2 regions of the Bradyrhizobium erythrophlei genome follow, and region 2 is predicted to be linked to the other one. Evidence: riboswitches for the same ligand, from Rfam matches in the RefSeq annotation. Region 2 holds a riboswitch; the other holds the start of a gene.
What was found. A riboswitch is a leader RNA that binds a small molecule or an ion and turns the genes downstream of it on or off. The one in region 2 is predicted to bind S-adenosylmethionine.
Positions count from the first base shown of each region.

Region 1: linked by a shared signal. The riboswitch ahead of BUA38_RS10745 (O-succinylhomoserine sulfhydrylase) and the one ahead of metX (homoserine O-acetyltransferase MetX) in region 2 are both predicted to bind S-adenosylmethionine.

Region 1 covers NZ_LT670849.1:2,282,461-2,290,313, reverse strand. Annotated here, with positions in the region: gene BUA38_RS10760 (OpgC domain-containing protein) at 1-921, shown strand, start outside; gene BUA38_RS10755 (SGNH/GDSL hydrolase family protein) at 918-1,724, shown strand; gene BUA38_RS10750 (SGNH/GDSL hydrolase family protein) at 1,740-2,831, shown strand; gene BUA38_RS10745 (O-succinylhomoserine sulfhydrylase) at 2,859-4,076, opposite strand; SAM riboswitch at 4,147-4,226, opposite strand; gene BUA38_RS10740 (2'-deoxycytidine 5'-triphosphate deaminase) at 4,331-5,437, shown strand; gene BUA38_RS10735 (MFS transporter) at 5,778-7,103, shown strand; gene BUA38_RS10730 (PQQ-dependent sugar dehydrogenase) at 7,393-7,853, opposite strand, start outside.
Region 2 covers NZ_LT670849.1:3,894,831-3,902,683, forward strand. Annotated here, with positions in the region: gene BUA38_RS18140 (lysophospholipid acyltransferase family protein) at 1-564, shown strand, start outside; gene BUA38_RS18145 (gamma-glutamylcyclotransferase) at 573-1,142, opposite strand; gene BUA38_RS18150 (DUF2125 domain-containing protein) at 1,255-2,457, shown strand; gene BUA38_RS18155 (prephenate/arogenate dehydrogenase family protein) at 2,460-3,392, opposite strand; gene hisC (histidinol-phosphate transaminase) at 3,389-4,483, opposite strand; gene BUA38_RS18165 (chorismate mutase) at 4,509-5,351, opposite strand; SAM riboswitch at 5,531-5,610, shown strand; gene metX (homoserine O-acetyltransferase MetX) at 5,702-6,907, shown strand; gene metW (methionine biosynthesis protein MetW) at 6,904-7,572, shown strand.

The sequences.
Region 1 (7,853 bases), 1.6 Mb from region 2:
GTCTGGCAGATCTACGTCGCGCACGTCTTCCTGTTCACGATCTTCCTTGCCGAAATCTCCTATGTCGCCACCCGCTTCGAGAACCCGCTCTACACCGAAGAAATGGGGATCCTGGATTTTCTGAAAGAGCCCGACGTCACCATCGTCCAGGCGCTGCTGCTGCGTTTCCGTCCCGTGAATATGGACGTGCTGCCGCTCTACATCGTCTTGATGCTGTTCCTGCCATTGATCCTGTGGCTGATGCGGCGGAGCGCCGACCTGACGCTTGGGCTGTCCGTTCTGCTTTACGCCGCGACCTGGGAATTCGATCTTTATCTATCGGCCTATCCGAACGGTTTCTGGGCCTTCAATCCGTTCGCCTGGCAATTGCTGTTCGTGTTCGGCGCCTGGTGCGCCCAGGGCGGCGCGCAGCGGATGTCGCGCATCCTCGCCTCGCCGGTCACGCTGTGGATCAGCATCGGCTACCTGCTGTTCGCCTTCTTTGTCACACTGACCTGGTATATGCCGCAGCTCAGCCACCTGATGCCGAAGCGGCTCGAGCAGTGGATGTATCCCATCAGCAAGACCGACCTTGACGTGCTGCGCTTCGCGCACTTCCTGGCGCTGGCGGCCGTGACCGTGCGCTTCCTGCCCAAGGATTGGCCAGGTCTGAAATCGCCGTGGCTCAAACCGTTAATCCTTTGCGGCCAGCATTCGCTTGAGATCTTCTGTCTTGGCGTATTCCTGGCCTTTGCCGGCCACTTCATCCTGGCGGAGTTCTCGGGCGGTACCGGGTTGCATTTTGTTATCAGTATTTCGGGAATCCTGATCATGTCGGCCGCGGCGTGGCTTTTTTCATGGTACAAGCACTCTGCCGACAAGAGTGGGTCCAAAGCCAAGGCCACCGGCGGCAACGCCGATTTGGCGGGAGGGGGCGCATGAGGTTCGTCTCAGGGGCAATCCTGAGTGTGAGCGTGTTGGCCGGTTTTCTGGCCGTCGTTCCCCTGCGCGCTGAAGATGCACCAGCGCCTGCGCCTGCGCCAACGCCCGCCACCCCCGCAGCATGCGAGGTTCCCGACTATCTGTTCTCCGGCGACAATGCGCTGCCGAAGGTCACTGAGGCCATCAAGGCGGCCCGCCCGCTGAATATTCTGGTCATCGGCAGTCGCTCGTCGACCATCAATGTCGGCGTTGCGAGTGCGTCGGAGGCTGCCGCCTATCCCGGTCAGATGCTGGCCGCATTGAAGGCGAAGCTGCCGGCGGTCGAGGTTAACTTATCCGTAGAAATACAGGCCAAAAAGACCGCCGAAGAGATCGCTAGCGGTCTCGGGAAGTTGGTAGAGAGTAAAAAGCCTACTTTAGTCATCTGGCAGACCGGAACCGTGGATGCTATGCGCTCTGTCGATCCCGACGATTTCCGCACCGCCGTCGGCGAAGGCGTGGTGGCATCGAAGGAGGCGGGCGCCGACGTCGTGCTGGTCAACCCGCAATACAGCCCGCGCACGGAATCGATGATTTCGGCTTCGCCCTACCTGGACAACATGCGCGTGGTTGCCCAGGAGCATGAGGTCCCGCTGTTTGATCGCTTCGCGCTGATGAAGACCTGGTCGGAGTCGGGAGAGTTTGACCTGTTCACGGCCGTGCATGGCTCGGAGCTTGCAAGGCGGGTTCACAACTGCCTCGGACGAGCCCTGTCGGAATTCATTTTGGCGGCGGCGCAGCCGAAGCCCGTGCAGGAGAATTGAGGAAGTCTATCGTTGATGTTTTGGAGCTATTGCCGCCCTTTTTGCCGATCGATGTGGTTAGCAGCCTCCGTAGCGTTCATACTGCCGGCTGCGCTCGTGCCCGCTCGCGCCGAGACAACGCAGCAGGCCGCGGTAATCGACGCCGCAAAGTCCGATAGCGCCAAATCTGAAAGTACGAATTCCGGCAGCGCGAACTTCGACGCCAGGCCGGCCGCCGATAAATCCGAACCAGGCGCCACGGCCCAGGCTGGCGAACCAAATCAGACGCCGCCCGCCAAGGAAGCGCCGCCGGCCAATCAGGTCCAGCCTGCTCTGCAACCGAAGAGCCTGACCGAAAAGGCGATCGACAAGGTCAGGCAGGTCGCAAAATCCGCCAGCGATATTTTCGGCCGTGTGCCGTGCCTGGCCCCCAAGGGACTGGCGCGATCGTTCTCGCTGCCTCGTGTCGCGCGCAAGCTCTCCGCGGGAGAGCCGCTCGTGATCGTCGCGTTCGGATCGTCGTCAACCCAGGGGTACGGCACCTCCTCGCCCGAATTCACCTATCCCAACCGCTTGGCGGCGCAGTTGCAGCGGAAATATCCCACCGCAAATATCACGGTCGTCAATCGCGGCCGTGGCGGCGAAGATGCCCCCGAAATGATGAAGCGGTTGCAGACCGAAGTGATCGACATGCATCCCGACATGGTGATCTGGCAGGTCGGGACCAACGCGGTGATCCGCGATCTCGACCCTGATGCAACGGGGCAAATGGTACAGGATGGCGTGGCCCGGATTCAGGCGTCGGGCGCCGACGTCGTGCTGGTCGACCTGCAATATTCGCCGCGGGTGAACGAGCATCCGGAAGGCGCGAGCAGGATGGTGAAGCTGCTCCGCAGGATCGCCCAGCTTCGGCATATCGGCGTGTTCCCGCGGTTCGAGGTGATGCGGCAGTGGCATGAGAACCAGTCGCTGCCGATCGACAGTTTCGTCATTGCCGACGGCCTGCACATGAACGATTGGGGCTATGCCTGTTTCGCCCAGTTGCTTGGCGACGACATCATTCGCTCGGTCGGCCAGATCAAGCTCGGCGTCAACGTGCCGTCCGGCGTGCCAAACCGGCCGATGTGACGCCTTCAGGCGTCATCCCGGGGCGCGCTACGCGCGCTCCAGTCCCGCGTGCAAATCCTCGATCAGGTCGTCGGCATGCTCGAGGCCGGCGGAAAAGCGGATGAAGCCGTCGCTGATCCCGAGCTCGGTGCGGGCTTCCGGCGAAAGCCGCTGATGCGTCGTGGTGGCAGGATGGGTGACGAGGCTCTTGGCGTCGCCGAGATTGTTGGAGATGCGCGCGAGCCTCAGGCCGTTGAGCGTGCGGAATGCCGCTGCCTTGCCGCCCTTGACCTCGAAGCCGACCAGCGTCGATCCGGCGCGCATCTGCTTCTTCACCAGCGCTGCCTGCGGATGATCTTCGCGGCCGGGATAGATCAGGCGCGAGACCTTCGGGTGCTGGACGAGAGCATCGGCGACTTTCGCCGCCGTGTCGGTCTGGGCACGAACCCGCACCGCCAGCGTCTCCAATCCCTTGAGAAGCACCCAAGCGTTGAACGGCGACAGCGATGGGCCGGTCTGGCGCATGAAGTTGTGCAGATGCTCGGCAACAAACGCCTCCGACGACAGGATCATGCCGCCGAGACAACGGCCCTGGCCGTCGATGTGCTTGGTTGCGGAATAGACCACGACATCGGCGCCGAGCGTGAGCGGACTTTGCCAGATCGGCGTGGCGAACACGTTGTCGACGATCAGCCGCGCGCCGCCGGCGTGCGCGATATCGGCAATCGCCGAGATGTCGAGTACGTCGAGCGTCGGGTTGGTCGGGCTTTCCAGGAAGAAGCTCTTGGTGTTCGGCCGCACCGCGCGTTGCCACTGGTCGAGATCGAGGCCGTCGACCAGCGTCGAGGCGATGCCATAGCGCGGCAGCAGGTCTTCCACCACATAACGGCAGGAGCCGAACATCGCCTTCGCCGCCACGACGTGATCGCCGGCCTTCAGCGGCGCGAGGATCGCGGTCGTCACCGCCGCCATGCCGGTTGCGGTGGAGCGGCCGGCTTCGGCGCCTTCGAGCTCGATCATGCGGCGCTCGAACATCGCAATCGTCGGATTGGAGTAGCGCGAATAGATGTAGCCGGGGTCCTCGCCTTTGAAGCGGGCTTCGCACAGCTCGGCGGTGTCGTAGACGTAGCCCTGGGTAAGGAACATCGCTTCCGACGTTTCGCCGAATTCCGAGCGGATGGTTCCGGAGTGAACCAGGCGGGTTTCGGGGCGGTAGCGGGCCGTAGGAGAGGGTTTGGCAGACGCCGACTTGGTAGAACTGGACATGTGACCTCCTGGCCATCCTTTCGAAAACGGCCATAAAAAAACCGGCCTGGAAAAATTCCATCAGGCCGGGATCACACTGTCCCCGGCCTGTTTAGCGACTTATTTAACGTGGCTGCAAGCCGGCCGGCTCAAATCACCACGGGATAAGTCATGCTGATATTCCCTCGCACCCTTTCCGTCAAGGCGGCCATCGGTTAACCGATAAAAGCCCTTGTTTTTCGGCGTTTGGAGCATTCCTGAAGGATCCTGCCCCCGTGAGTTTCACGCTTCCGCCCGGCGCCCATGGCATCCTGCCCGACCGCACGATCGCGGCGATGGCGGATTCGGGCCTGATCCTTCCGGCCTATCCGTTTGTCGAAAGCCAGATCCAGCCGGCGAGCCTCGATCTTCGTCTCGGCGACATCGCCTACCGGGTGCGGGCGAGCTTTCTGCCGGGGCCGGGCGCGACGGTGGCCGAGCGCATTGATGAGCTGAAGCTGCACGAGATTTCACTGGCCGATGGCGCGGTGCTCGAGACCAACTGCGTCTATATCGTGCCGTTGTTGGAATCGCTGGCGCTGCCGGGCGAAATCGTCGCTGCTGCAAACCCCAAAAGCTCGACCGGCCGGCTCGACGTCTTCACCCGCGTGATCGCGGACGGCACGCGCCGCTTCGACATGATCGGCGCCGGTTATCACGGTCCGCTTTATGCCGAGATCAGTCCCAAGACCTTTCCGGTGCTGCTGCGCGAGGGATCTCGGCTCTCGCAGGTGCGTTTCCGCGTCGGCGACGCGATCCTCAGCGCCGACGAACTCAACGCATTGCATACGCTGGAGCGGCTGGTCGATGTCAACGATGCCGACCTTGCCAACGGCGTGGCGCTGAGTGTTGATCTCTCGGGCGAGAACTCCAAGGGATTCGTCGGCTACCGCGCCAAGCGCCACACCGGCGTGGTCGATGTCGACCGCCGCGGCGGCTACACGGTCGACGAATTCTGGGAGCCGATCGCGGCGCGGTCCGACGGCAGCCTCATCCTCGATCCGGGCGAGTTCTACATCCTGGCCTCGAAGGAAGCCGTGCAAGTGCCGCCGGACTATGCCGCGGAGATGGTGCCGTTCGATCCGCTGGTCGGCGAATTTCGCGTGCACTATGCGGGCTTCTTCGATCCCGGCTTCGGTTATGCCGGCGCCGGCGGCAAGGGCTCGCGCGCGGTCCTGGAAGTGCGCTCGCGCGAAGTGCCGTTCATTCTCGAGCACGGGCAGATCGTCGGCCGTCTGGTCTACGAGAAAATGCAATCAAGGCCGAATGCGATGTACGGCCAGCGCATCGGTTCGAACTATCAGGCGCAGGGGCTGAAGCTCTCCAAGCATTTTCGCGTCTGATCGAACTCGCCACTTGCAGGGGACGGTACCAGTGGTCCGATTCTAACATTCGCATCCTTTCGCGGCGGCCACTTTTGCGAATGTCGGAATCATAGGACCGCTAGCAAATATAGGTTTCTAGTGGAGTTTTGGATTTGACATTCGCTCGACGAACCCGCGGCTAGGCGGGTAGCGAATGTCAAATCCACTCCACTAGGCCCTTCACCCACTTCTCGTGCGGCGCAGCAATATCGCGGTCGGCGGAGCGATGCGTCTTTCGGTCGACGCGCGCTGATTGTATCATCTCCCCAAAGAACCGCGGAGAACCGGGCAGGGAAACGACCAATCAGGGGAGACTTCGATGACGATCGCGATCACACACGGAACGTTGTCCGACTCAGATCATAGCGCGCAATTGCGCAAGGCGGTCATCGCGTCGACCATCGGCACCGCCATCGAGTGGTATGACTTTTTCCTCTATGGCACCGCCGCCGGGCTGATCTTTGGCAAGCTCTTCTTTCCCAACGAGGATGCGCTGACGGCGACGCTGGCGGCCTTCGGAACCTATTTCATCGGCTTCGTCGGGCGCCCGATCGGTGCCGCGATATTCGGTCACTACGGTGATCGGATCGGCCGCAAGGCGACATTGATCGCTACTCTGCTCTGCATGGGTATCGCCACCTTCCTGATCGCATTCGTGCCCACCTACTCCTCGATCGGCATCTGGGGCGCCGTCATCCTGACGGTGTTGCGGATGCTGCAGGGCATCGGCGTGGGTGGCGAGTGGGGCGGATCGGTGCTGTTGGCGATGGAATGGTCGCGTACCCATGGCCAACGCGGGCTGGTCTCAGCCTGGCCGCAATTCGGCGTGCCGTGCGGCCTGTTCCTGGCCAATCTTGCCGTGCTCGCGTTCAGCCAACTAACGGGCGACCAGTTTATCACCTGGGGCTGGCGACTGCCTTTCGCGCTCTCGATCGTTCTCGTTGGCGTCGGGTTGTGGATTCGCCTTGGTATTCTTGAGACGCCGGTGTTCCAGCAGCTTCTGGACAACCGCAAGATCGAGAAGGCTCCCATCATCGAGGTCTTCAAAAAGCATCCGAAGGAGATATTGCTGTCGGCCTTGCTGCGGATGTCCGAGCAAGCGCCGTTCTATATCTTTACCGCATTCATCTTCGCCTACGCAGTCGGCACCCTGAAGATGTCGCGCGATCTGATCCTGATGGCGGTGCTGGTTGCGGCTTGCGTTTCGTTCATCACCATTCCTCTGTCAGGCCACATCTCCGACCTGATCGGGCGCAGGAAGATGTATCTGATCGGCGCCGCGACGACGGGGATATTCGGCTTCCTGTATTTCGGGATGGTGGACACCGCTGTGCCGTCCCTGGTCTTTATCGCGATCGTGTTGTCGCTGATCCCGCACGATATGCAATATGGGCCGCAGGCAGCCTTGATCGCCGAGGCCTTTACGCCGCGATTGCGCTACAGTGGTGCTTCGCTCGGCTACCAACTCGCCTCCGTGATCGCGGGCGGTCCAGCGCCCTTGATCGCGACGGCGCTGTTCGCCTCCTATCACTCCGGCTATGCGGTTTCGATCTACATCGCTGCCTGCTCGGTCGTAAGCCTCATCGCGGCGTCGCTTATGCCTGATTACACCGGCAAGGATATTTCAAAGGAGTATGATGACTGACGCGGGAGTGAGCCGCGCCGATCCAGGCGCATGCCGTTATGGTTAGACGCGCTTCTTTGTTTGCGCCGTTCGCGACGGCCTCGCTGCCGCTCGGAGTCCGCGCTCCTCACCATGATGCGTTTGTCTAGTGCCGCCTATTTGAAGTTCCCGCACTACAAGCGGCGAATTTTGTTCAGGAACTTCAAATAGAGAAGCGGCACTAGAATCATAGATTTGCTAGTGCCGATAACTTTCCGAAGTTCGTGGAAGGTGCGTGCTGAGGTGTAACGCGAACTTCGGAAAGTGGGCACTATCGCGCCGCCGACTTTCCAGCGGGCGTCACGCGCCAGATCGTGTTGCCGACATCATCGGCCACGAGCAGCGCGCCGCGTTTGTCGATCGCGACGCCCACGGGGCGGCCCTGCGCTTCGCCATCCGCATTGAGGAAGCCGGTCAGGATGTCGCGCGGCTGTCCCGACGGCATTCCATTGGCGAACGGCACGAAGATCACCTTGTAACCGGCGCGCGGCTTGCGATTCCACGAACCGTGCTGGCCGACGAAGGCTCCGTTCGCCATGTCAGGCGCAAACAGATTGCCGGTGTTGAAGGCCAAACCCAGCGAGGCGGTATGCGCGCCGAGCGCATAATCCGGCGCGATCGCGTTCGCGACCAGATCGGCGCGCTGCGGCTGAACGCGGGCATCGACATGCTGGCCATAATAGCTGTACGGCCAGCCGTAAAATCCGCCGTCCTTCACCGAGGTCATGTAAT
Region 2 (7,853 bases):
GGACCGCTGCTCGTCGCCTCCAAGCATCAGTCGATGTGGGAAACCTTCGCGCTGCTGCAGATGTTCGATCAACCGCTCTACATCCTCAAGCGCGAGCTGACGCGGATTCCGTTTTTCGGCTGGTATCTGATCAAGGCCGGCATGATCTCGGTCGACCGCCGCGCCGGTGGCCGCGCGCTGCTGAAGATGGTGCGGCAGGCCAGCGAGGAAGTCCGCAATGGCCGCCAGTTGATCATCTTTCCCGAAGGGACGCGCAGGCCGGTCGGTGCCCCGCCGGACTACAAGCCCGGCGTCGCGCAGCTTTATGCGAGTTGCCGCCAAAGCTGCCTGCCGGTCGCGCTCAACTCCGGACTGTTCTGGCCGCGCCGAACCTTCATGCGCTATCCCGGCACGCTGGTGGTGGAATTCCTCGATCCGGTGCCGCCGGGCCTGCCGCGCGACGAGTTCTTGAAGCGTATTGCAGTCGCGATCGAGGATGCGACGGCGCGGCTCGTCGAGGTGGCTCGGGCTGAGCAGCGGCAGCTGTTTGACGGCGTGCCGAACTCGGCCTCCACCAAAGCATAGTATCGACGTTAGCGGTGCAGCGGCGCCTCGTCGTGCAGCATCAGCGAAAGCCGATGCAACTGCGGATCGCGGAATCCCTGCGCCTCGATCGACCGCACGGTCTCGAGCACATAGTCGCGATTGTTGCCGGAGCGGCCATGACCTTGGCGTACGTAGCGAAGCTGCTCCTGGAGCGAAAGTCGCCCGGCATATTGGACGTGACCGCGGTCGACGACATACGCCAGCGCACTCACCCGTGCACGCGGTTCGTTCTCCAGCCAGACCGAGCGCATCACTTCGCGATAGACATGCGTGGTCTGCTCGCGGCCGCGCAGATAACCGATGACATCGTCGCGACGCGCGGCGGCAACGCGGAACGCGATGCCGCGGCAGGCGCCGCCACGGTCAAGCCCGAGCACGAGGCCAGGCTTCTCCGGCGTGCCGCGATGGTCGAAAGAATAGACGCATAGCGCGCGGTGCTCGCCGATCAACCGCGCCGGAACCTGTTCGAGGAACTCGAACCCCGGTCGCCACATCAGCGAGCCATAGCCGAAGACCCAGAGGTCTTCGTGAGCAGGTTTAGAGGGTTGGTCGGGCATTCGAAAAGATGGCTATCAGAACATCTCTGTGAAACGAAGTGGAAATTCGGCCGGTATTGTCTGACAAGTGGCTGCTTATATTTGACAAAATTGCCCGCCAATGGTCCCGTCCATGACCAGCATGACCCTGCCTTCAGATACCCCGCGTCCCCGCTCACGGTGGCCGCTTTTCGCAATCCCGATCCTGCTCCTGATTGCCGCCGCGGCATGGAGCGCGTTCTGGTTCTATGCCGTGTCGCAGGCCGAGGTGAAGGCGGATGCCTGGCGTGCGCAAGAGGCGAAGTCCGGACGACGCTATGACTGCGCCAAACAGTCGATCTCCGGCTATCCATTCCGCCTCGAGGTCCGCTGCGACGGTGCGCGCGTTGCGTTGACATCGCAGACCGCAGGCGCGGCGTCTGCGCCCGTCACGATCGATCTCGGCGAAATCCTCGCGGTCGCGCAAATCTACGATCCCAAATTGTTGATCGCGGAATTCAAGTCGCCGGCGACAATTTCCGAAACGGCGAACGCGCCCGCGATGCAGGTGAGCTGGAGTGTGGCGCGTTCGAGCGTGGTCGGATTACCCGCCATTCCGCAGCGCGCCTCGATCGTGTTCGACGATGTCGGGATCGATCGCGTCAACAACAACGCGGTGCAGGTGCCGGTGGCGCGCGCCAAGCATGTCGAACTGCATGGCCGTCTGGCCGAAGGTTCGACCGCGAAGGACCCCATCATCGAAAGCGTGTTGAAAATCGAAGCAGGCAGTGCGCAGGACGTTCATCCCGTGCTGGCGCGCCCGTTCGGCGCGGACATTCATGCGAAACTGATTGGGCTGAAGGACCTCACGCCCAAGCCGTGGCCGCAGCGCTTTCGCGAACTGCAAGCCGGCGGCGGGCAGGTGGAGATCGTGCAGTCGCGGATTCAGCAGGACGATCTGATCGCGATCGCCGCGGGCTCGCTGGGGCTGAACGCGCAAGGTCAGATCAATGGTGAACTCCAGATGACGGTGACCGGCCTCGAGAAGATCATCCCGGCGCTCGGTATCGAGAAGATGCTGGAGGACGGCGTGCCGCAGGCGACCCTCGACCGTGTCGCGCCGGGCGTCAGGAGCCAGGACGTCACCAACCTGCTCGGCGCGCTCGACAAGGCCATTCCCGGTCTCGGCAAGGTGGTCAAGCAGAACGCCAATGCAGGCGTCGCGGCCGGGATCAACGCGCTCGGCACGGCGGCGACACTGGAAGGCAAGCCGGCGCGTACCTTCCCGCTGCGCTTTGCCGATGGCACGGTCTATCTCGGCCCGCTGAAGGTCGGACAGGTCCCGCCGCTGTTCTAGAATTATTTCTTCAGTTGTTCGTGCGGACGGCCGAAGTCGGCTACCGCTGAATCCTGTCCGGTCTCGACGATGCCGCGCCGGATTGCGCGGGTGCGGGTGAAGTGCTCGAACAGCGCCTCGCCGTCGCCGCGCCGGATCGCGCGGGTGAGCTTTGACAAGTCCTCGTTGAAGGTGCCGAGCATTTCCAGCACGGCCTCCTTGTTGGCGAGGAACACGTCGCGCCACATGGTCGGATCGGATGCGGCAATGCGGGTAAAATCGCGAAAGCCGCCGGCCGAGAACTTGATCACTTCCGACGAAGTCACCTGCGCCAGCTCGTCGGCGGTGCCGACGATGGTGTAGGCGATCAGATGCGGCAGATGGCTCGTGATTGCGAGCACGAGGTCGTGATGCTCGGGTGTCATGATCTCGACCTTGGCGCCAAGAGCAGTCCAGAACGCGCGCAGTCGGTCGACCGCGTTCGCGTCCGTGCCCTCGGGCGGGGTGAGGATGCACCAGCGATTGATGAAGAGCTCGGCGAAGCCGGAATCAGGCCCGGAATTTTCTGTCCCCGCCACCGGATGCGCCGGCACGAAATGCGCGTTTCCCGGCAGATGTGGCGCCATGTCCTTGACGACGGAAGCCTTGACCGAGCCGACGTCGGAAACGATGACGCCCGGCTTCAGATGAGGCGCGATCTCGGCCGCAACGGGTCCGCAGGCGCCGACGGGGATGCAGAGGATCACGAGGTCGGCACCCTTGACGGCTTCGGCATTCGTTTCAACGACGCGGTCGACGATGCCGAGCTCCGCCACCCGCGCTCGGCTCTTGGCCGAGCGCGCGGTGGTGACGATCTCCTTGGCCAGACCCTGATCGCGCGCGGCGCGCGCGATCGAGCCGCCGATCAGCCCGAAGCCGACCAGCGCGATGCGGTCGAAATGCCCTGCGGTGCTCACTTCACCCCCATGAAGTCGCGCAAGCCTTCGATCACGAGCTTGTTGGCTTCTTCGGTTCCGACCGTCAGCCGCAAGGCATGCGGCAACTTGTAATTCTTCAATCCTCGCAGCACGAGGCCGCGGCTAGTCAGGAACGCATCCGCGTCCAGCGCCGTCTTGCCCTCGAGCGGGAAGTGGATCAGCACGAAATTGGCGACGCTCGGCGTCACCTTGAGGCCGAGTTTGCTGATCTCCTCGGTGAGGCGGTTGCGCCACTTCTCGGTGTGGGTCTTCGACATCTGCTGGTGCGCGGTGTCTTCGATCGCCGCGATGGCCGCCAGCATCGCCGGCGTCGACACGTTGAACGGCCCGCGGATGCGGTTCATCGCATCCACGATGTGGGCGGGTGCGAACATCCACCCCACACGCAGCGCCGCAAGGCCGTGGATCTTCGAGAAGGTGTGGGTCATCACGGTGTTCTCGCTGGTCGCCACCAGTTCGATCCCCATCTCATAGTCGTTGCGCGAGACATAGTCGGCATAGGCTGCGTCGAGCACCAGCAGCACATGCGACGGCAAGCCCGCGCGCAGGCGTTTCACCTCGTCGAACGGCAGATAGGTGCCGGTCGGGTTGTTCGGGTTGGCGAGCCAGACGAGCTTGGTCTTCGGCGTGACCAGCTTGAGCATCGCATCGACATTGGCGGTGTAATCGACCTCGGGCGCGACGACGTTCACGGCGCCGTTCGCCAGCGTCGCGATCGGATAGACCAGAAAGCCGTGGGTGGTCGAAATCGCCTCGTCGCCGGGGCCGAGATAGGCGTGCGCCAGCAGGTTGAGGATTTCATCGGAGCCGGCGCCGCAGATGATGCGGTCGGGGTCGAGCCCGAAAGCGCGCCCGATCGCCTCACGCAGAATCCGCGAGGTGCCTTCCGGGTAGTCCTCGAGATGCGCAGCCGCGCCCTTGTAGGCCTCGATCGCCTTCGGCGAGGGGCCGAACGGCGTCTCGTTGGCCGACAACTTGAACACCTTGCGGCCCGGTTCCGCCTTCGGGCTCTTGCCGGGCGTGTACGGCGCAATATCGAGAATGCCGGGATTCGGCACGGGTCGGGACATCTTCAACTCCGGAAATAACGGGCGGCTATTTTGCCGTGCCGTTGGGCACCGTATAGCGCGTTGCGTGGCTGCCGACGAGGGCCGATGAGCGCACCGAGGCCCCGGTTTCGATCAGCGCCGCCTTGACCTTTTCGAGGTGGCCGGCCGCGACCGACACCAGCAACGCCGCGCCGTCGAAGGCCGTATCGGGCACCGCGACGATGTCGGCCAGGGGCGACAGCGCGCGGGCGGTATCGGCGTTCCAGCCGGAGACGCGCACGCTCCATGTCTCGACCTCGGTCACCATGGCGCTGTCGGCCACCCGCGACACCACGAACACCGGCAGCGCCGCGGGATGGTCGGCGCGCTCGACGAAGGGCAGCCGCGCGATTATCTTCGGCGCATCGCGCGGTTCGAGCGCGATCCACCACGGCGTGCGGCTTGCGGTCGCCGACACCAGCGCCAGATCGCCCTTGGATCTGGCGACCGCTTCGACCGCGGCCGGTGCGTTGAAATGCGAGACGTAAGGCACCGTGAAGCCGAAATGAAACCGCGCCGAATCCCGCATGGCGGGCTCGCTGGCCGAAATGTCGGCATGCACCGAGAACGGCGCCTGCACGTAAGTGAAGGTCGAGATGATGACGCGCCAGATGCTTTCGACGGTGTCGAGCGGAAGGATGCCGCGATGACGCTGCACCAGGCGGCGCATCATGTCGGCCTCGCGCGCAGGGCGAAAGGCCGAGCCGACTTCCTGGGTCTGCTTCACCTGGATCAGCCGGTCGATGATATCGCCGCGCTGCATCAACAGGCTGTGCACCTGCGCATCGATCGTGTCGATCTCCTGGCGCAGATCGGCCAGCGATGGTGGCGAAGGGGGCGGCTTGGTCATGTTCGAAACCTGACGAAATTAGCTCCTCATCCGCAAGGAGCGCGAAAGCGCGTCTCGAAGGATGCTGGCCCCGTTCTCCCTCATGGTTCGAGACGGCGCAAGCGCCTCCTCACCATGAGGACCAGGGCCTCATTAACCACGGCCTTGCCTTGACGCTCGGGGGGTAAGGGACTAATTTTATGTCGTTCCGTGGTCATTTGAGCCGGCCGGCTTGCAGCCACGTTAAAAAACTCGCTAAACAGGCCGGGGACAGAATGATCCCGGCCGAACTTCCGTTCAGGCCGGAATTTTTATGGCCTGATTTCCGGGGCGATTTTCGAAAGAGCGCGCCTCGAGGGATCGGTATCACGATGGTAAAAGTGCAGTCCGTACCAATTCCCGCGATCCACGCGGATGAGCGGTCGCATGAGGCGGATCACCCAAGCTCCAAGGTCGCGCAATTTGGCGCCGACCAGCCGCTGCGGCTCGATTGCGGCGTCGATCTCGCGCCGTTCCAGATCGCCTACCAGACCTATGGCGAACTCAACGCCGAGCGCTCCAACGCCATTCTCGTCTGTCACGCGCTGACCGGCGACCAGCACGTCTTCAACGTGCATCCCGTGACCGGCAAGCCCGGCTGGTGGGAGACCCTGGTCGGTCCGGGCCGTCCGCTCGATACGGACCGCTACTTCATCATCTGTTCGAACGTGATCGGTGGCTGCATGGGGTCGACCGGACCGGCTTCCACCAATCCGGCGACCGGCAAATTGTGGGGACTGGATTTTCCGGTCATCACCATTCCCGACATGGTGCGGGCGCAGGCGATGCTGCTGGATCATCTGGGCATCGAAACGCTGTTCTGCGTGGTCGGTGGTTCCATGGGCGGCATGCAGGCGCTGCAATGGACCGCGGCCTATCCGAAGCGCGTGTTCTCGACCTTGGCGATTGCGTGCTCGACGCGGCATTCGGCGCAGAACATCGCCTTCCACGAACTTGGCCGTCAGGCCGTGATGGCCGATCCCGAGTGGCACAACGGCCGCTACTTCGAAAAAGGCACCCAGCCGCATCGCGGCCTCGGCGTCGCGCGCATGGCCGCGCACATCACTTACCTTTCGGATGCCGCGCTTCATCGTAAATTCGGCCGCCGGATGCAGGATCGCGAACTGCCGACCTTTTCGTTTGACGCCGATTTTCAGGTCGAGAGCTACCTGCGCTATCAGGGTTCGTCCTTTGTCGAGCGCTTCGACGCCAACAGCTATCTCTATCTGACGCGGGCGATGGACTACTTCGATATCGCCGGCGACCATGACGGCGTGCTGGCGCGGGCGTTTCGCGGCATCCAGACCCGTTTTTGCGTGGTCTCCTTCACCAGCGACTGGCTGTTTCCGACTTCCGAGTCGCGCGCGCTGGTGCATGCGCTCAACGCTTCCAGCGCGCGGGTGAGTTTTGCGGAAATCGAGACCGACCGCGGGCACGACGCCTTCCTGCTCGACGTTCCCGAATTCTTCGACATCTCCCGCGCCTTCCTGCAATCGGCGGCGAAGGCGCGCGGGCTTTCGGTGGCCGGCGAGGCATGAGCGCGCAGCAACAGGCCTTGCCGCTCAGTCCGGCCGGCGGACACGATCGTAGCGTTGCGCATCGCGGCGATCACTTGCTGGTCGCGGAGATGGTGGCATCCGGCTCGAAAGTACTCGACGTCGGTTGCGGCGACGGCGATCTGTTGCAGCTTCTGGAAAGTCGCGGCATCGACGGCCGCGGCATCGAATTGTCGCGCGAAGGCGTCAACCGCTGCGTCGCCAAGGGGCTTGCGGTGGTGCAGGGCGACGCCGACACCGACCTCGTCAATTATCCGGACGACGCCTTCGACTACGTGATCCTGTCGCAAACCTTGCAGGCGACGCGGCAGCCCAAGGCCGTCCTGGAAAACCTCCTGCGCATCGGCCGCCGCGCCATCGTGTCGTTTCCGAACTTCGGCTTCTGGCGGATGCGCTTGCAGCTTCTGATCGGCGGCCACATGCCGCGCACGGAAAACCTGCCCGCCACCTGGTACGACACGCCGAACATTCACTTCTGCACCATCAAGGATTTCGTGCAGCTCTGCGACGAGATCGGCGTCAAGATGGAGCGCGCCGAGGCGCTCGATCTCTATGGCCGTCCGCTGCGGGTCAGCGCGCCCTGGTGGTTCTGGAACATGTTCGGCGAGCAGGGCATCTTCCTGCTCAGCCGTGGCGAGAAGAAGTGACGCGGTAATCTGTCATCGTCCGGCTTGACCGGACGATCCAGTATTCCAGAGACGTCGGTGCTTGAGCCGAGATGTCGCGGCGTACTGGATGCCCCGCCTTCGCGGGGCATGACGATTGGGGGGCTATCAAGCCAGTTTTGACCTCGGATTGTGCACGCTTCAGCGGTTGAGCCTCACGACTGCGCCGGACCCGCAGTCCTCCTGATGTGACGATGTTTGGCTCACTAAGTCGTCCCGGCGAACCGCGGCTTCCGCCGCTGCTTCTGATTAACCTGTCAAAC